3 regions of the Streptomyces sp. SAI-135 genome follow, and region 2 is predicted to be linked to each of the others. Evidence: riboswitches for the same ligand, from Rfam matches in the RefSeq annotation. Region 2 holds a riboswitch; each other region holds the start of a gene.
The links. Region 2 has a riboswitch for cyclic di-AMP ahead of M2163_RS39160 (M23 family metallopeptidase). Riboswitches for the same ligand answer to the same signal wherever they lie in the genome.
Positions count from the first base shown of each region.

Region 1: it holds a riboswitch for cyclic di-AMP, as region 2 does, so the genes downstream of both, M2163_RS29055 (transglycosylase SLT domain-containing protein) here and M2163_RS39160 (M23 family metallopeptidase) in region 2, are expected to answer to the same signal.
Region 3: it holds a riboswitch for cyclic di-AMP, as region 2 does, so the genes downstream of both, M2163_RS30005 (NlpC/P60 family protein) here and M2163_RS39160 (M23 family metallopeptidase) in region 2, are expected to answer to the same signal.

Region 1 covers NZ_JARXYP010000002.1:5,400,765-5,407,008, reverse strand. Annotated here, with positions in the region: gene M2163_RS29065 (polyprenyl synthetase family protein) at 695-1,705, opposite strand; partial or broken gene M2163_RS29060 (CocE/NonD family hydrolase) at 2,005-2,543, shown strand; cyclic di-AMP (ydaO/yuaA leader) riboswitch at 2,867-3,067, shown strand; gene M2163_RS29055 (transglycosylase SLT domain-containing protein) at 3,073-3,555, shown strand; gene M2163_RS29050 (HAD family hydrolase) at 3,559-4,371, opposite strand; gene M2163_RS29045 (LacI family DNA-binding transcriptional regulator) at 4,535-5,563, opposite strand; gene M2163_RS29040 (carbohydrate ABC transporter permease) at 5,605-6,244, opposite strand, start outside.
Region 2 covers NZ_JARXYP010000002.1:7,695,166-7,701,409, forward strand. Annotated here, with positions in the region: gene M2163_RS39155 (alpha-galactosidase) at 1-1,764, shown strand, start outside; cyclic di-AMP (ydaO/yuaA leader) riboswitch at 2,065-2,229, shown strand; gene M2163_RS39160 (M23 family metallopeptidase) at 2,234-3,175, shown strand; gene M2163_RS39165 (DUF6250 domain-containing protein) at 3,418-4,134, shown strand; gene M2163_RS39170 (SGNH/GDSL hydrolase family protein) at 4,280-5,065, shown strand; gene M2163_RS39175 (TetR/AcrR family transcriptional regulator) at 5,521-6,129, opposite strand; gene M2163_RS39180 (glutamate dehydrogenase) at 6,179-6,244, opposite strand, start outside.
Region 3 covers NZ_JARXYP010000002.1:5,599,289-5,605,532, reverse strand. Annotated here, with positions in the region: gene M2163_RS30015 (M23 family metallopeptidase) at 1-491, shown strand, start outside; gene pcrA (DNA helicase PcrA) at 556-3,039, opposite strand; cyclic di-AMP (ydaO/yuaA leader) riboswitch at 3,361-3,530, shown strand; gene M2163_RS30005 (NlpC/P60 family protein) at 3,539-4,684, shown strand; gene M2163_RS30000 (tellurite resistance/C4-dicarboxylate transporter family protein) at 4,808-5,791, shown strand; gene M2163_RS29995 (hypothetical protein) at 5,769-6,122, opposite strand.

The sequences.
Region 1 (6,244 bases), 2.3 Mb from region 2:
CACCTGCGGGATGACACAACAGTCCGGCGCCCCCTACGACCCGTAGGGGGCGCCCCTCCCCGGGTTCGGTCGTGGGAGCGGTGCGGCTGGGTGGGGGCGGGCGTCTCGCGCAGTTCCCCGCGCCCCTGAATACCTGCGCCGCCCCGCGCGGGCTGGCCCGGGTGCGTGGAGGCGGGCGCTTTGCGCAGTTCCCCGCGCCCCTGAATACCTGCGCGGGCGGGTGGGGGCGGGCGTTTTGCGCAGTTCCCCGCGCCCCTGAATGCCTGCGGCAGCCGACGCGGGCTCGGTGGGGGCTGGTGCGGACGGTCCTCGCGGCACCGGGCAGGGCACTCCCCACGGACGGTCCTCGAGACGCAGGCGACTGCAACCCCCCAGGGGCGCGGGGAACTGCGCGACCAGCCACAACGCACCCGCACCCGCCAGACCACCTACGCGGCACCCCCACAGGCACCCGCTTCCAGCCCGGCGCAGCTGCCCGCGGGGAACTGCGCGACCAGCCACAACGCACCCGCACCCGCCAGACCACCTACGCGGCACCCCCACAGGCACCCGCTTCCAGCCCGGCGCAGCTGCCCGCGGGGAACTGCGCGACCAGCCACAACGCACCCGCACCCGCCAGACCACCTACGCGGCACCCCCACAGGCGCCCGCTTCCAGCCCGGCGCAGCTGCCTGCGGGGCGGTGACGTACATCACTACCCGGCGCGGTGGACCACCGCGTCGCACAGTTCCATCAGTGCCGCCTTCGCGTCGCACTCCCGCAGCGGAGCCAGTGCCGCGCGTGCGTCCTCGGCGTAGCGCACGGTGTCCCGGCGGGCCTGCTCCAGCGCCGGGTGGGTGCGCAGGGCCGCCAGGGCCCGGGCGTGCCGCGCGTCGTCCGTGAGGTCGGAGTCGAGCAGCTCGCACAGGGCGATGTCCTCGGCCAGGCCCAGCCGGGCGGCGCGCTCCCGCAGCCGCAGGACCGGCATGGTCGGGATGCCCTCGCGCAGGTCCGTGCCCGGCGTCTTGCCGGACTCGTGGGAGTCGGAGGCGATGTCCAGGACGTCGTCGGCCAGCTGGAAGGCGACGCCGAGGCGCTCGCCGTACTGGGTCAGGACGTCCACGACCGTCTCGTCGGCACCGGACATCATCGCCCCGAAGCGGCACGAGACCGCGACCAGCGAGCCCGTCTTGCCGCCGAGCACGTCCAGGTAGTGCTCGACCGGGTCCCGGCCGTCCTGCGGTCCGGCCGTCTCCAGGATCTGGCCGGTGACCAGGCGCTCGAACGCCTCCGACTGGACCCGGACCGCCTCGGGCCCGAGGTCGGCCAGGATGTGCGAGGCGCGGGCGAACAGGAAGTCGCCCGTCAGGACGGCCACCGAGTTGCCCCAGCGGGTGTTGGCGCTGTCCACGCCCCGCCTGACCTCGGCCTCGTCCATGACGTCGTCGTGGTACAGCGTGGCGAGGTGGGTCAGCTCCACCACCACGGCCGACGGCACCACGCCGGGCGCATAGGGGTCGCCGAACTGCGCGGCGAGCATCACGAGCAGCGGCCGAAACCGCTTTCCGCCCGCCCTCACCAGATGCTGGGCGGCCTCCGTGATGAAGGGAACCTCGCTCTTGGTGGCCTCGAGCAGTCCCTCCTCGACAGCCGCCAATCCGGCCTGGACATCGGCTTCCAGAGCCTGGTCCCGCACGCTCAGCCCGAACGGCCCGACGACGGTCACGAGGGGTCTCCTGTCTGCTGGTGTCTTCTGGCGGTTACGAGGAATGTCGATAGGTCGCTGCCATCACTCAAGTCAGCGTATCCGGTCACCTTTGGATCACCGATAGCGCCCGCCCCGTCCATGCCAGGCGGTATCGGATCACGGCCGGTATGTTTTTGATCACCTGAAAAGGATGGATATCTATCCACTTGTACGGAAGTAGCCGTCCGTGTCCCGAACCGAAGCCGGGACCGAGGCCACCGCGCCCCGGCCGCGCCGCACCACACGCCCGGCGCACTGAGGCCGACGGGACCCCACCGATGCGCATCCGTACGCCCTTCCCCTGCGAGACCACCCACGCCGGCGTCCGTGTCCCGCCGGCGGACGGGACGCTCCTGTACGCACGCGTGTGGCGACCCCTCTCCGAAGAACCGGTACCCGCGATCCTCGAATACCTGCCGCATCGCCTCACCGACCGGCCCGCGCCCCGCGACCGGCAGCGCCCCCTGGTACGCAGGCCACGGCTACGAGTCCGTCCGCGTGGACGTGCGCGGGCACGGCAACAGCGGGGGCGTGCCCGGCGACGCGTGCTCGGCGACCGGACTCGCCGACGGGGCCGAGGGGGTCGAGTGGCCGGCGGCGCAGCCCTGGTGCGACGGCCGGGCCGGCATGTTCCGCATCTCCTGGGGCGGTCGTCACCGTCCGCGCCACCGACGGCCGTCATGACGACGACGGGCACCGCAGGGGAGGTTCCGTCCCGGCCGCGGACCTGCACGGGCGGGCGGCGAGGATGCTCGCCCGCGTCTGCCGCCCGCCGGACCCGCTCCATGTCGGCGACGCCCGGCGGGAGATGTCGCTCGCAGGCCCGCTCGGAGATGGCCCGTGACGGCACCGACTTCCACCCGACGTGGGTGAAGCGGATCCCACGGCCGGTCGGTTGAACATGAGTTGAGCCTTCTTGACCGTTTTACACCTCTTGCGCTCAGCTGTGACTTGACCCACTCGCGCGGCCGGAGCGACGGCTTTCCGGAATCTACCGATCCGCCTTTTCCCACGCGTGAGTTGAGACTTGGCGAACGCAAAGGATCAAGCGCCTCAAATACCCCTTACCAAGGTCAATAGGCACGCCATGTGAACTCGCCACTTGTTCCGGACATGTGCTCTCGCATACGTTCCCGGCCTGTCGGGCGGACGCCGAATCCTGCCACCGCCCGTACACCCACCGAGAACCACGGCAGGAGCGGGGGAACCAGGTAGGTCGCCGTAACGGTCGTCTTCGGACATACCGGTACGGCTTGGGGTGAAGTCATGCCTTTCGTGGGCGTGGCCGGGCAGCTCCCGCCCGAACCCGACAGCTCACCTCGCAGGCGACGGAGAGGAACTTCGCCATGCCCGCTGCCGCTCAGCACCGCCGTACCCGTACCAGCCGTCTCGCCCGCAAGCTCGCCGTCGCCGGTACCGGTGTCGCCGTCCTCGCGCTCCCGCTCATCGGCGCCACCAGCGCGTCCGCGGCCACCCCGGCCGTGCAGACCGCGACCACGCTCGGCTACTCCAACACCCTCGACGGCTGGATCCGGGCCTCCCTCGCCGTCATGGCGGAGCACGGCATTCCCGGCTCCTACGACGGCATCTACCGCAACGTCATCCGCGAGTCCTCCGGCAACCCCTACGCCATCAATCTCTGGGACTCCAACGCGGCCGCCGGGACGCCCTCCAAGGGCCTGCTCCAGGTGATCGACCCGACCTTCAACGCGTACCACGTGGCCAACACCTCGTGGGACCCGTACGACCCGGTGGCGAACATCACCGCGGCCTGCAACTACGCGGCCCAGCGGTACGGGTCCATCGACAACGTGTACGGCGCGTACTAGGAACTACGCCCGCGGGAAGAGCCCTTCGAGGACGACGGCGATGCCGTCGTCCTCGTTGGACAGGGTCACCTCGTCGGCCACGGCCTTGAGTTCGGGGTGGGCGTTCGCCATCGCCACACCGCGGGCCGCCCAGTCGAACATCGGGATGTCGTTGGGCATGTCCCCGAAGGCGATCGTCACCTCCGGGCCCAGACCCAGGTGTTCGGCGGCCAGCGCGAGGCCGGTGGCCTTGGTGATGCCGCATGGCTGGAGTTCGACGGTCCCGGGCCCCGACATGGTGACCGTCGCCAGCGAGCCCACCACCGAACGCGCCGTGACCGCCAACTCGTCGTCGGACAGGTAGGGGTGGCGCAGCAGCACCTTGCTGATCGGCTCGCACCACAGGTCGTCGCGCCGGGCCACCCGCACCGCGGGCAGCGTCGGGTGGGGCATCAGATAGCCCGGTTCGATGAGCGTGAGCCCGTCGACACCGTCCTGGTCCACGGCCGCGTACACCTGCCCGACCTCGGCCTCGATCTTGCCGAGCGCGGTCTCGGCCAGCTCCCGCTCCAGCGTCACCGACCAGAGCAGACGGTCCGCGCCGGCGTCGTACACCTGCGCGCCCTGTCCGCACACCGCGAGCCCCGTGCTGCCGAGGTCGTCGAGCAGGGGCCGCACTCTGGGCGCCGGGCGTCCCGTCACGACCAGATGCCGGGCCCCACCCGCGGCCACCCGGGCGAGCGCGGCCAACGACCGGTCGGAGAGGGTGTCGTCGGCCCGGAGCAGCGAACCGTCCAGGTCGGTGGCGATGAGTGAATATGCGGTGGAGGCGGCCATGATCAGAGAATACGGATGGTTGGCCCCTTCGACTCGACGCGAACCGGACGGCCGCTGCTTTCACATCCGTTGACCGGTGTTCCGCTTCCGGGGCGCGACGGTGACGCGGCGGTAGCTCGTGCCGGCGCGTCCCGGGCCCCGTCTGCGCGCTCCTCGCGGAGCGCTACGCCGAGTCGCGCACCACCAGTTCGGTCGGGAGGATCACTCCGGCCGTGTCCTCGCCGGCGATCTGGGCGAGGAGCATGCGGACCATCTCGGCGCTGATGCGGTCGAAGGGCTGGCGCATGGTGGTGAGGGCGGGGGCGACGGCGGTGGCCGCCGGTGAGTCGTCGAAGCCGCCGACAGCGATGTCGTCCGGGACCGAACGCCCGGCCTGCTGGAGGACGCCCACGACGCCCAGGGCCATGAGGTCGGAGGCGACGAACACCGCGTCCATGTCCGGGGCCTGGGCGAGCAGGCGGCGGGCGGCCCGTTCGCCGCCGCTGCGCCGGAAGTCGCCCTCGACGACGAGCGCCGGGTCGTACGGCAGGCCCGCCTCAGCGAGCACGTCCCGGTAGCCGGCCAGCCGGTCGGGGCCGCCCGGCATGTCCAGCGGCCCGGTGACCATGCCGACACGGCGCCGGCCGCCCGCGAGGAGGTGGCGGACCATGTCCTGCGCGCCCTCCCGGTCGGCGGCGGCCACGTAACTCACCTTGGTGCCCCGCCCGATCGGCTTGCCGCAGACCACCAACGGGATCCCGGCGTCGTGGAGTTCGGCCGCGACCGGGTCGCCGCTGTGGTTGGACAGCAGCAGCACGCCGTCGACGTGACCCGAGGTGATGTACCGGGTCAGCCGGCGCCGGTCGTCGTCGCTCTCGGCGAGCATCAGCAGCAGCGGGATGTCGTGCTGGGCGAGCCGCTCGGTGCAACCGCGCAGCAGGACGTTGAAGTTGGGGTCCTCGAAGAACTTCTCCTGCGGCTCGGTCAGCAGGAACGCCACCGAGTCCGAGCGGCCCGTACTGAGGCTGCGGGCGTGCCGGTTGACCACGTAACCAGTCTTCCTGATGGCGGCCTCGACCGACCGCCGGGCGGCGGGCGAGACGTAGTGGCCGCCGTTCAGGAAGCGGGAGACGGTGCCCCGCGAGACGCCCGCCTCCCGGGCCACGTCGTGGATGGTCGGTGGCTTGCGGCGTCCGTTCGCGCTGGTGGTCATGTTCCTCGTTCGGAGACGTTCGTGCGGGGGAGCCCGGGGCCTCAGGCCTTGACCGAGCCGCTCATCAGGTCCAGCGACCAGAACCGCTGGATCACCAGGAAGAGACCGATCAGCGGAAGGATCGCGAGCAGGCACCCGGTGATGACCAGGGTGTAGAGCGCGGGCTGCGAGGCGCCCTGGGCGAGCAGGGTGTACAGGCCGAGGGTGATCGGGAACTTCTCGTCGTCGGCGAGCATGACGAAGGGCAGCAGGAAGTTGTTCCAGATGCCGACGAACTGGAAGAGGAACACCGTGATCAGGCCCGGCATCATCATCGGTACGGCGATCCGCGAGAAGATCCGCCACTCGCTCGCGCCGTCCATGCGGGCCGCCTCCATGAGTTCGGCGGGCACGGACGCGGCCGCGTAGATGCGGACCAGGTAGACGCCGTACGGCGACAGGATCGACGGCAGCAGCATCGACCAGTAGGAGTCGGCCATGCCGAGCTTGGACAGCAGCAGGTACTGCGGTACGGCCAGCACGATGGACGGCACCAGGACGCCGGCCAGGATCATCTTGAAGACGGCCTCGCGGCCGCGGAAGCTGTAGCGGCCGAGGGCGTAGCCGCCGGCGGCGGAGACCGCGGCGGAGAGCAGGGCGCCGAGACCGGCGTAGAAGGCCGAGTTGGCCATCCACCGCCAG
Region 2 (6,244 bases):
CTGCGGCTGCGGTTCCGCGACGCCGGGCTGGCCGTCACGCTGCGCTACCGGATGCGCGACGACGTCCTGGAGCGCTGGGTGACCCTGGACAACCAGGGCCCGGAGCCGGTCGAGCTGCTGCGTGCCGACTCCGCCACCTGGACCCTGCCCGACCGCGAGGACGGCTGGCGGCTGTCCCAGCTGCACGGCCGCTGGGCCGCCGAGTCCCTGCTCACCCGGACGCCGCTGACCTACGGCGAGAAGGTCATCGGCAGCCGCCGCGGCCACACCGGGCACCAGCACCTGCCGTGGGTCGCGCTCGACACCGGGGCCGCCGAGGAGGCCGGCGAGGTCTACGGCGTCGCTCTCGGCTGGTCGGGATCCTGGCGCATCTCCGTGGCCCAACTGCCCGACGCGCGCGTGCAGATCACCGGCGGCGCCGGACACGACGACTCGGGCCTGCTCCGGCTGGATGCCGGGGAGTCCTTCACGACACCCGTCTTCGCCGGTCTGTGGAGCGACGGCGGCTTCGGCGGCGCGAGCCGTGCCTGGCACGCCTACCAGCGTGCGTACGTCATCCCGGACGCGGACCAGGACCGGCCCGTGCTGTTCAACTCCTGGGAGGCCACGAACTTCGACATCTCCGAGGAGCAGCAGGGCACCCTCGCCCGGCGGGCCGCGGCGATGGGTGTCGAGCTGTTCGTGGTCGACGACGGCTGGTTCGGCGCCCGCACCAGCGACCGGGCCGGGCTCGGCGACTGGGCACCCAACCCCGACCGCTTCCCCTCCGGCCTCAAGCCGCTCGGTGACCACGTGCGCGCGCTCGGCATGCAGTTCGGCATCTGGGTCGAGCCGGAGATGGTCAACCCGGACAGCGAGCTGTACCGCGCCCACCCGGACTGGGTGCAGTACCAATCTGGACGTAAGCGGACGGAATTTCGCAATCAGCTCGTACTGAACCTCGCCCGCGAGGATGTGCGGGAGTACCTGTGGGAGCAGCTCGACACCCTGCTCTCCTCGGCCCCGATCGACTACGTGAAGTGGGACTTCAACCGCTGCTTCACGGATGCGGGCTGGCCCGGCGAGCCCTACCCGCAGCGCCTGTGGGTCGACCATGTGCGCGGCTTCTACGCCCTCCTGGACCGGTTGCGGGCGGCGCACCCCGGTGTGGCGTTCGAGTCCTGCTCGGGAGGCGGGGGCCGGATCGACCTCGGGGTGCTCAGCCGTACCGACCAGGTGTGGACCTCCGACAACACCGACCCGCTCGACCGGCTCGCCATCCAGCACGGCTTCAGTCAGATCCACCCCGCGCGCGTGATGGCCGCCTGGGTCACCGACAGCCCCAACACGCAGCTCAACGGACGGGTGAGCTCGCTGCGGTTCCGGTTCGTGAGCGCGATGGCCGGAGTGCTCGGGGTCGGCGGGGACCTCGCAGAGTGGACCGAGGAGGAGCTGGCCGAAGCCGGTCGCTGGGTGGCTCTGTACAAGGAGATCCGGCCCGTGGTGCAGCGCGGCGACCTGTATCGGCTGCGGCCTCCGCGGGGCGGGCAGAGCGCGGTGCAGTACGTCCTCGGGGACGAGACCGTCGTCCTCGCCTGGCTTCAGGCACAGAAGTACGGCGAGCCCGTGCCCGCGCTGCGGCTGCGCGGACTCGACCCGGACGCGTCGTACGAATGCCTTGAAACGGGCGAAGTGCACCGAGGGGGCGTACTGCTGCATCACGGACTTCGCACCGGCTTGCGCGGTGACCTCGATGCGACGGTTATCCGACTGCGTCGGCTCTAGGGTTTCTGTCCGAATTGGCTGCTTCCGCCCAACTCCGCCCGGCGTGCGGGTTCCTGTGAATTCGTGACGTGAGGAGCGTCATATCCGTGACGGTGTGTCGCCCGTCATGTTCACGTAATTCGCAGGGTTATCAAGGGGATTCGAGGGGGTGGAGGGCGTCCGATCCACGCAGGGTGACCGGTAAATCTCACAAGGGATCAAGTAAAACGCTTTCCCGCGCAACCTCTCACTTGTCCCTTTGCGTCTTGCTCGTTTACGTTCGCCACCGATCCGGTCGGACGCCCAATCCTGCCGCCGAACGGATTCCCCACACCCACTCACCCGTGCACGGCAGGAGCGGGGGACCCACAGGTAAAACGCCTGTTCCGGTCTCCGGAACGGCTAGGGGTAAAGCCGCGTCTCGGCGCGGCCGGGCATCTCCAGCCCGCACCCGACAGCTCACCTCGCAGGCGCCGGAGAGGAATTCGCCATGCCCGCGAAGGGTAAGCACCGCCGCCCGAAGTCCCAGCGCTTCACCCGCTCGATCGCCGTCGCCGGAACCGGGGGTGCCGCGCTCGCCCTCCCGCTCATGGGGGCCACCGGCGCGCACGCCGCCACCCCGCAGTCCGTTTCGGAAAAGGCCGTTCAGTCGCTTCCGGTCACGCAGAAGTCCGCCGAAAAGACGGCCGCGAAGAAGTCCGCCGCGAAGACCGCGACCGTGCGCACCTATTCGGTGCGGGCCGGCGACTATCTCTCGAAGATCGCCGACGAGCAGAACGTCAGCGGTGGCTGGAAGAAGCTCTACGCCGACAACCGTGAGGCCGTCGGCGACGACCCGTCGTTGATCCACCCGGGCCTCAAGCTCTCGATCGGCAAGAAGGCCAAGACGAGCGCGCCGAAGACGCGGTCCTCCGCTTCGTCCTCCGCTCCCTCCTCCGCGAAGACCGAGAAGGCCGAGCCGAAGAAGGCCTCCTCGAACTCCACGACCGCCACCCGGAGCTCGGACACCACCAGCAGCTCCAGCGGGTTCACCCTGCCGGTCAGCGGTGCCACCGTCGGCACCGGCTACCGCGTCGCGGGCAGCATGTGGTCCAGCGGCTACCACACCGGCGTCGACTTCGTCGTCCCGACCGGCACCTCGCTCAAGGCCGTGGGCGCGGGCACGGTCGTCTCCGCCGGCTGGGGCGGCGCCTACGGCAACCAGGTCGTCATCAAGCTGGCCGACGGCTACTACGCGCAGTACGCCCACCTGTCCCAGCTCTCCGTCTCGGCCGGCCAGGCCGTGACCGCGGGTCAGCAGGTCGGCCTCTCCGGCGCGACCGGCAACGTGACCGGCCCGCACCTGCACTTCGAGATCCGCACCACGCCGGACTACGGCTCCGACGTGGACCCGGTCGCCTACCTCCGCTCCAAGGGCGTCGCCGTCGGCTGACGACCCCCCTGCGCCACCGAAGGCCGGACCCCGATCCCCGGGTCCGGCCTTCGGTGTTCGCGCGGCCGTACCCGGCTGCGTCTGCCTGCGTCTGCCTGCGCCGCCATGATCGCTTCGTTGCGTTCTTGTGGCGGCCGCGCCCTGGGCGTCGACAGGCGGGGGAGGGGCGGGGCACAGTGAACTCCGTTGCTGCGCAAGCGCTTTCTAAAGGGTCCAGTCCCTGCACGGAAGGAACCGTCGCCATGACGACCACGCGTAGAGCCTTCGGGGTCCTCGCCGCCGGTGCCGCCCTGACCGCCCTCGCCCCCGCGGCCACCGCGAGCGCCTCGCCCCGCCACCGCCGCCTCGTCGCCCACGACGACTTCCGCCACGGTCTCGGCCGCTGGGCCGTCGAACTCGAGCAGGGCGGCACGGTCACCGCGCGGCGCGGGATCCTGGAGGTCGATGTGCCGGCCGGTGCGACGATCTGGTTCAGGCAGCGGCTCGAAGGGCCGTACGTCCTGGAGTACACCGCCGTCCCCGTGTCCGCGGGCGGGGTCAACGACCGGGTGTCCGACCTGAACAACTTCTGGAACGCGGTCGACGTCAGGTCCCCCGACGACCTCTTCGCCACCCACCGGGGCGGGGCGCTCGCGGAGTACGACCACCTGAAGACCTACTACTCCGGCTACGGCGCCAACTACAACACCACGACACGGCTGCGCCGTTACGTCGAAGAAGCCGGGGTGCGGCCCCTGATCCGCGACTACACCGAGCCGTTGCTGGTCGCGAACGAGCCGAACCGGGTGCGGATCGTCTCCGACGGCTCCAGGGTGCAGTGGTGGAACAACGGGCGGCCGGTCTTCGACTACACCGACCCGGAGCCCTACACGAGCGGGCACTTCGCGTTCCGGACGACCTGGAGCCACTTCAGGATCAGTGACTTCAGGGTGTGGCGGTCGCAGCGTCAACATTCCTGATGAGAGGGCTATTCCTCAGTTGGCCAACACTTTAGGAGTGGCTTATCTCACCGACCGTCAAGTCCTTCCTACGGTCGCGTAGGTCACATTCGAAGGTGAATCATGAACGGCTGTGGCAGACGATTCGAAGAATGACAGCAGCTCAGTGATCGGGTCGTACGTGGCGGTGGGGGACAGCTTCACCGAGGGCGTCGGCGACCCCGGCCCCGACGGGGCGTTCGTCGGCTGGGCCGACCGGTTCGCGGTGCTTCTCGCGGACCGGCGGCCCGAGGGCGACTTCAGGTACAGCAACCTCGCGGTACGCGGGAAGCTCCTCGACCAGATCGTCGAGGACCAGCTTCCGCAGGCCGTCGAACTGGCACCGGACCTGGTGTCGTTCTGCGCCGGCGGCAACGACATCATCCGGCCCGGTACCGATCCCGACGAGGTCGCCGAACGTTTCGAGCGGGCCGTCGCCCGGCTCACGCAGGCGTGCGGCACGGTCATGGTGACGACCGGCTTCGACACCCGTGGTGTGCCCGTGCTCAAGCATCTGCGCGGCAAGATCGCCACGTACAACGGACATGTGCGGGCCGTCGCCGACCGGTACGGGTGCCCGGTGCTCGACCTGTGGTCCCTGAAGACCATCCAGGACCGGCGGGCCTGGGACAACGACCGGCTGCACCTGTCTCCCGAGGGGCACACGCGCGTGGCGCTCCGCGCGGGACAGGTGCTGGGCCTCGAGGTCCCGGCCGACCCGGACCAGCCCTGGCCGCCGCTTCCCCCTCGCGGGCCGCTGGACGTGCGGCGGGACGACGTGCACTGGGCGCGGGAGTTCCTGGTGCCGTGGATCGGACGCCGGCTGCGGGGCGAGTCCTCCGGGGACCACGTGACCGCCAAGGGTGTGCTCTCGCCGGACGACATCAAGACGCGGATCGCATCGGTGGCTTGAGGAGCGGGCGGGGTCGGCCTCCGTGTCGGGCCCGCGTCTCCCTGGGGCGCGGGCTGGGCGGGCGGGGCGGGCGTCTCGTTTGCGTGCGGTTTCTGGGTGGGCCTTGCGGCGTGCGGCGGCTTGAGGCGTGCGCGGTGCTGGTGTGCCTGGGCGGGGGTGGGGTGTGTCGGGCGTTCGTGGTTGAGGCGTCTGGCGGGCGGGGGGCTGTCCCGGCTGCGTGCGGTTTCTGGGTGGGCCTTGCGGCGTGCGGCGGCTTGAGGCGTGCGCGGTGCTGGTGTGCCAGGGCCGGGCGGGGTGTGTCCGGCGTTCGTGGTTCGCGCCTCTGGTGAGCGTCCCGACTGCCTGCTGTTGCTGGGCGGGGCTCGTGGCGTGAGATGGCTGAGGTGTGCGCGGTTGCTGGTGCGGCGGGGTGGGTCCGGTGTTCGTGGTCGGGGCGTTCGGCGGGTGTCCCGGTGCTACGCCGGCTTCGTTGCGTCCAGTCCGAGCTCCCGGGACAGCGCCTCGTCCACCCACTCCTGGGCCCGTGACCTGGGCACCGCGCCCGCGTAGGACGTCAGCTGGACGGCCAGGCCGTCCAGGAGGGCGGTGAGGCGCAGGGCGGTGGCGGCCGGGTCCGGGCAGTGGAACTCGCCCGCGGTGACGCCCTCGGCGATCACCTCCGCGAGCGCTGCCTTCCAGCGTCTGTCGAGGTCACGGGTGACCTCCTGGAGCGCCGGCTCGCGCAGGGCCACCGCCCAGCCCTCGATCCACAGGCGCCAGCCCTTGGCCTGGCCCGTCGGGGCGTACCAGCGCACGGCCGACCTGAGCCGGCGCAGGGCACTGGTGCGGCGGCCGAGGAGCTTGCGCAGACGTGCCAGGTCGTCCTCGGCGGCGTAGGTGAACGCGGCGGCGACCAGCTTCTCCTTCGTGGAGAAGTGATAGAGGACCAGGGCGTTGCTCACCCCGAGCGCCGAGGCCACGTCGGCGATCCGGACGGCCGCCACGCCCCGTGCCTCGATCTGCTCGATCGCGGCCCGCAGCAGCTCCTCGCGCCGCTCGGCCACTGTCAACCGCACTCTCGCCACAAGGTCACCCTAATCCGTTCGCCTGTGCGGTAGCGCGGTACCGGCCAGGTCAGCGGTACCGGCCGAACCGCTCGGCGATCACCGGCAACCGGTCCGCGGCCAGCGCGTGCGCGGC
Region 3 (6,244 bases), 2.1 Mb from region 2:
GCCGTACGCAGGAACGCATCGACCTCAAGGCCCAGCAGGTGGCCGAGAAGAAGAAGGCGGCGGAGGAGGCGGCCCGCAAGGAGCGGCTGCGCCCGAAGTTCGCGCTTCCGGTCGCGCAGCGCGGGCTCAGCGCCTACTACGGCCAGTCCGGCGTCAACTGGATGTCCGTCCACACCGGCATCGACTTCCCGGTGTCGTACGGCACGACGGTGATGGCCGCGACCGACGGCACCGTGCGGACGCAGTGGAACAGCGCGTACGGCAACATGATGGTCGTGACGGCGAAGGACGGCACGGAGACGTGGTACTGCCACCTCTCCAGCTACCGCGTCGCCTCCGGTACGACGGTCAAGGCCGGCGACCCCATCGCCTACTCGGGCAACTCCGGGAACTCGACCGGACCCCACCTGCACTTCGAGGTGCACCCGGCGGGCGGTTCGGCGATAGACCCGCTGCCGTGGCTGCGCAGCCACGGGCTGGACCCGACGTAACCGCCGCTGCACAGCCACCGGCTGGACCCGACGTAACCCTCCCGGGCCCAGCCTCCGCCCGGAGCTACAGCTTCTCCACCGGCGCGTACCGCAGCAGCAGCCGCTTCGGCTTCGCCTCCCCGAAGTCGATCGTCGCCTCGGCGTTCGCGCCCGTGCCCTTCACCCCGACCACCGTGCCGAGACCGAACTGGTCGTGGGTGACCCGGTCGCCGACGGCCAGGGACACCACCGGCTTCTCGGAGGTCCTGCGCGTCGCGAAGCCGGACGCGCCCGACGCCGAGGAACGCGAACGGGACGACGACAGCGAGGCGGCGACCGCCGAGACCGGTCCCGCGGGAGCGGCGGACGCGCCCGTGCGCTTCCAGTCGACGTGCTGCGCCGGGATCTCCTCCAGGAAGCGGGAGGGCGGGTTGTACGACGGCTGCCCCCACGCGCTGCGCAGCGAGGACCGGGTCAGATACAGCCGCTCACGCGCGCGCGTGATGCCGACGTAGGCCAGCCGCCGCTCCTCCTCCAGCTCCTTGGTCTGGCCGAGGGCGCGCATGTGCGGGAAGACGCCGTCCTCCATGCCGGTGAGGAAGACGACCGGGAACTCCAGGCCCTTGGCGGTGTGCAGGGTCATCAGGGTGATGACGCCGGAGCCGTCCTCGTCCTCGTCGGGGATCTGGTCGGAGTCGGCGACGAGCGCGACCCGCTCCAGGAAGTCGGAGAGCGAACCCGGCTCCTCGCCCTCGCCGGACTCCTGCTCGAACTCCAGGGCCACGGCGGCGAGTTCCTGGAGGTTCTCGATGCGGGTCTCGTCCTGGGGGTCGGTGGATGCCTGCAACTCGGCGAGGTAGCCGGTCCGTTCGAGGACCGCCTCCAGCACGGTCGCGGGGCCCGCGCCGGACTCGACGATCGTACGGAGCTCCTCCATCAGGACGTTGAACCGCTTCACGGCGTTGGTGGAGCGCGCGGCCATGCCGTACGCCTCGTCGACGCGCTTGAGCGCCTGCGGGAAGCTGATCTTCTCGCGCTGGGACAGGGCGTCGATCATCGCCTCGGCACGGTCGCCGATGCCCCGCTTGGGGACGTTGAGGATCCGGCGCAGCGGCACGGAGTCCTCGGGGTTGGCGAGGACGCGCAGGTAGGCCAGGACGTCCCGGACCTCCTTGCGCTCGTAGAAGCGGACGCCGCCGACGACCTTGTAGGGCAGGCCGACGCGGATGAAGACCTCTTCGAAGACACGGGACTGCGCGTTGGTGCGGTAGAAGACGGCGACGTCTCCGGCCTTCGCCTCCCCCGCGTCCGTGAGGCGGTCTATCTCGTCGGCGACGAACTGCGCCTCGTCGTGCTCGGTGTCGGCGACGTAGCCGGTGATGCGCGCGCCCGCGCCCGCGTTGGTCCACAGGTTCTTGGGGCGGCGGGACTCGTTGCGCTCGATGACGGCGTTGGCGGCGGTGAGGATCGTCTGGGTGGAGCGGTAGTTCTGTTCCAGGAGGATCGTCGTCGCGTCGGGGTAGTCCTCCTCGAACTGGAGGATGTTGCGGATGGTCGCGCCGCGGAAGGCGTAGATCGACTGGTCGGCGTCACCGACGACACAGAGCTCGGCGGGCGGCAGGTCGTGCTCGCTCGGCGGTACGTCGACCGGGTGCTCCGAGGTGCCGACCAGCTCCCTGACCAGCGCGTACTGCGCGTGGTTGGTGTCCTGGTACTCGTCGACGAGGACATGCCGGAAGCGGCGGCGGTAGTGCTCGGAGACATCGGGGAACGCCCGGAGCAGATTGACCGTCGTCATGATCAGGTCGTCGAAGTCGAGGGCGTTCGCCTCGCGGAGGCGTGACTGGTACATGGCGTACGCCTGGGCGAGGGTCTTCTCGAAGCCGTCGCCGGCCTGGGCGGCGAAGTCCTCCTCGTCGATCAGCTCGTTCTTCAGGTTGCTGATCTTGGCGCTGAAGGACTTCGGCGGGTACCGCTTGGGGTCGAGGTCCAGGTCGCGGCAGACCAGGGCCATGAGCCGCTTGGAGTCGGCGGCGTCGTAGATCGAGAAGGACGAGGTGAACCCGAGCTTCTTCGACTCCCGGCGCAGGATCCGCACGCAGGCGCTGTGGAAGGTCATGACCCACATCGCGTTCGCGCGCGGGCCCACGAGCTGCTCGACGCGCTCCTTCATCTCGCCCGCGGCCTTGTTGGTGAAGGTGATCGCGAGGATCTGGCCGGGGTGGACCTGGCGCTCGCCGAGCAGGTGGGCGATGCGGTGGGTGAGCACCCGGGTCTTGCCGGAGCCGGCGCCGGCCACGATGAGCAGCGGGGTGCCGGAGTGCACGACGGCCGCGCGCTGGTTCTCGTTCAGCCCCTCCAGGAGCGCGGCCGGGTCCACCACGGGGCGCGGGGCGCCGTCGCGGTAGTAGGCGTCACGGTCCGGGGGCACGTCGAACTTCCCACCGAACAGGTCGTCCGGAACCTGCTCCGGTCCGTGCTCGTCCTCGGGCGGCGGCGGGGGCTCCTCCCCGTGCCCGCGAGGGGGCTGGAGGTCCGCCAGGAAGCTGTCGTCAAAGAGGCTGCTCATCGCTCTCCGAGTCTAGGGTGCCCCACTGACAGACCGCGCCGCCCCGGGAACATCCGCCCGTATCGGCAGCCGATGATCTTCCGCAGCGGGTGAGGATCCGGTGACGGACACAGCCGCGTCCGCCTCTCCCCGGCCCGGAGAGGGCCGAATCCGTCCAAGCCACGGCAGATCCTTTCGGATCACCCCACGCCGAGCCCCGGCCGGGACGAAGGTCACGAAAATGTATCGGGCATATCGAACATCAACCTTCACAGGGGCCACACCGGTTGGCTACCGTTCCGGGCAGGCCGTACGACCCCCTCCGGCGAACCTCGCCGGGCCGCACGGCCTCCGCCGAGTCCGCAGCGCCGCCGCGCGCCCGGAGCCGGGGACCCACCGAACCTGGGGTGAATCGGCCGCCTCCCGCGCAGGGGAGAGCCGTAGGGCAAACCTTCCGAAGCACCGCGCCCGAACCCGACAGCTAACCCGGTAGGCGGAGCACGGGAAGGAGTCGCCTCCCTTGGCGTCGCACCGCAAGTCGCGTCCCGTCGGTACGCGCGTCGCAGGCATACGGACCCCGGCCCTCGCGACGGCCGCCCTCACCTCCGTGGCCCTGCTCTCCCAGTCGGCGAACGCCGCACCGGCCGACGACCGGCCGAGTCTCGAAGAGGTCGAGAAGAAGGTCGACGCCCTCTACCGCCAGGCCGAGTCCGCGACCGACAACTACAACGCGGCCAAGGAGAAGACGGCAAAGCAGCGCAAGCAGGTCGACACGCTCCTCGAGGACGTCGCCCAGCGCACCCAGAAGCTCAACGAGGCCCGGGAGGAACTCGGTTCCTTCGCCGCGGCCCAGTACCGCACCGGCGCCGCCGCACCCGACACGGCGACCTTCCTGCTCGCCGACACCCCGCAGGACTACTTCGACCAGACGCAGCTGATGGGCCGCTTGACGAACCGTCAGAAGGGCGCGGTCGACGACTACGTCTCCGAGCAGTCCGCGACGATGAAGAAGCGCCAGGAGGCCTCCCAGAGCCTTCAGACGCTCACCGAGACGCAGAGCGACCTGAAGACGGCCAAGGCGACCGTCCAGAAGAAGCTCGCCGACGCGCGCGCACTGCTGTCGGAGCTGACCGCCCAGGAGAAGGCGCGTCTGGCGGCGATCGAGAAGCAGAAGCAGGAGGAGGCGGCCCGCAGGGCGGCGGAGCTGGCGCAGCAGCAGGCGGCGGCGGAGAAGGCCGCACAGCAGGCCGCGCAGGAGACCGCCGCCCCGCAGGAGAGCACGCCGACGGCGACCGACTCCTCGTACGCCACCAAGGCCGCCAAGGCCCTCGCCTTCGCCCGCGCGCAGATCGGCAAGCCGTACGTCTGGGGCGCCACCGGCCCCGACTCCTACGACTGCTCAGGGCTCACCCAGGCCGCCTGGAAGGCCGCCGGCGTCGACCTCCCGCGCGTCACCTACGACCAGGTCAACGCCGGCACCACGGTCTCCCTGTCCGACGCCCAGCCCGGTGACCTGGTCTTCTTCTACGACGACATCAGCCATGTCGGCCTCTACATCGGCAACGGCATGATGATCCACGCCCCCAAGCCGGGCGCGTACGTCCGCGAGGAGTCGATCTACTACGACGGCGAGTCGGCGATCCACAGCGTGGTGCGCCCCGCCTGAGTCCCCGCCCCCGGCCCTTCGGGCGCCGGGGGCCGTTCTCCGGAGCCCGCACTCGCGTGCATTTCGCCACGCGCGCGTGCGCGCCCAGCTCGCCCCGCGCGGAGAGGTTCCTAGCATCGGCACATGTCCGGTACCTCCCCGCACTCCCCCCTGCGCCTCTGGTGGACGCAGCGCCCGCCCGCGGCCGGGGCCGCCGTCATGGCGACCGGCATCATCTCGGTCGGGCTCCATCTCAGCGGTCACGAGACGCTGTCCCGGGTCACCCTGGTGCTCGCTTGCGCGGCCTGGCTCGGGCTGGCCGCCGAGTTCGTCTCACGACTGCTGCGGGAGCGCGCGCGATGGGTCGCCGACGCCGGGACACCGGGCGCCCTGACGGCCGTGGCCGCGACCACCGTCCTCGGTACCGGTCTGTCCGTGCTGGGCCGGCAGACCCTCGCCGAGGCCCTGCTGGCGCTGTCCGCGCTGCTGTGGCCGCCGCTGATCGTGCTCGTCGTGGGGCACTGGAAGCGGCGGATGCCCGGCGGGGTGTTCCTCTGCTGCGTGGCCACCCAGGGCCTCGCGGTCCTCGGCGCCACGCTCGCCGCGGCGGAGTCGGCGGCCTGGCTCGCGCACACGGCCCTCGTGCTGTTCTGGCTCGGCCTGGTCCTGTACGGCGTCGCGCTGTTCCACTTCGACCTGCGCCAGGTGCTCCGGGGGCCGGGCGACCAGTGGATCGCGGGCGGCGCGCTCGCCATCTCCGCGCTGGCCGGCTCGAAGCTCATCGCCGCCGACAGCGCACGCCTGTACCTGTGGAACGACGACGACCTCGGCGTCCTGCGCGCGGTGACCGTCGCCCTGCTGGTGCTCGACCTGGCCTGGTACGCCGTCCTGCTGGCGGCCGAGTGCGTACGGCCCCGCCTTCGCTACGACGTGCGCCGCTGGGCCACCGTGTTCCCCATGGGGATGACGGCGGCCGCGACCCTGTCCGTCGCCGCCGCCGTGGACATCCCGTGGCTGAGGACACCCGGCGAGGTACTGCTGTGGATCTCCGTGGCGGCCTGGCTGGCCGTCGCGGCGGGCGCGGTCGACTCCGCCCGTGCCGCCCTCAGGTCCACAGCACCGCGATGAAGACGTTGGCCGTGGTCAGCGCGCCGACCAGGCCGAACAGGCTCTTGTCCACCTTCTCGTCGTCCCGCTTCACGTAGACGAGTGCGAGGATCACGATCAGCAGCGCCAGCTTGACGCCGATCTTGATGTTGTTGACGTGCTGGTCGTCGGCCTGGTTGAGGCCGACCAGGATCATTCCGGTGACCAGCATCGTCGCGGCGCCGTGCAGCATCGCGGGCACGAACCGGGCGGTGCCCCGGCCCATCGCCTTCATCTGGGTGAGGAAGCCGCCGAGCAGCGAGGCGATGCCGATGATGTGCAGGCCGACGAAGAGATGGATGAGTACGTCCATGAGGCCGGAGCTTATGCAGCGGCCGCGGGGAGGTCCGCACCGGCCCCGGGAGTAGATCTTGCATATATGCGGCCCATAGCACTCCGCACCCGCCGCGCGTCCCGGAATCCCGACTTCGGTCA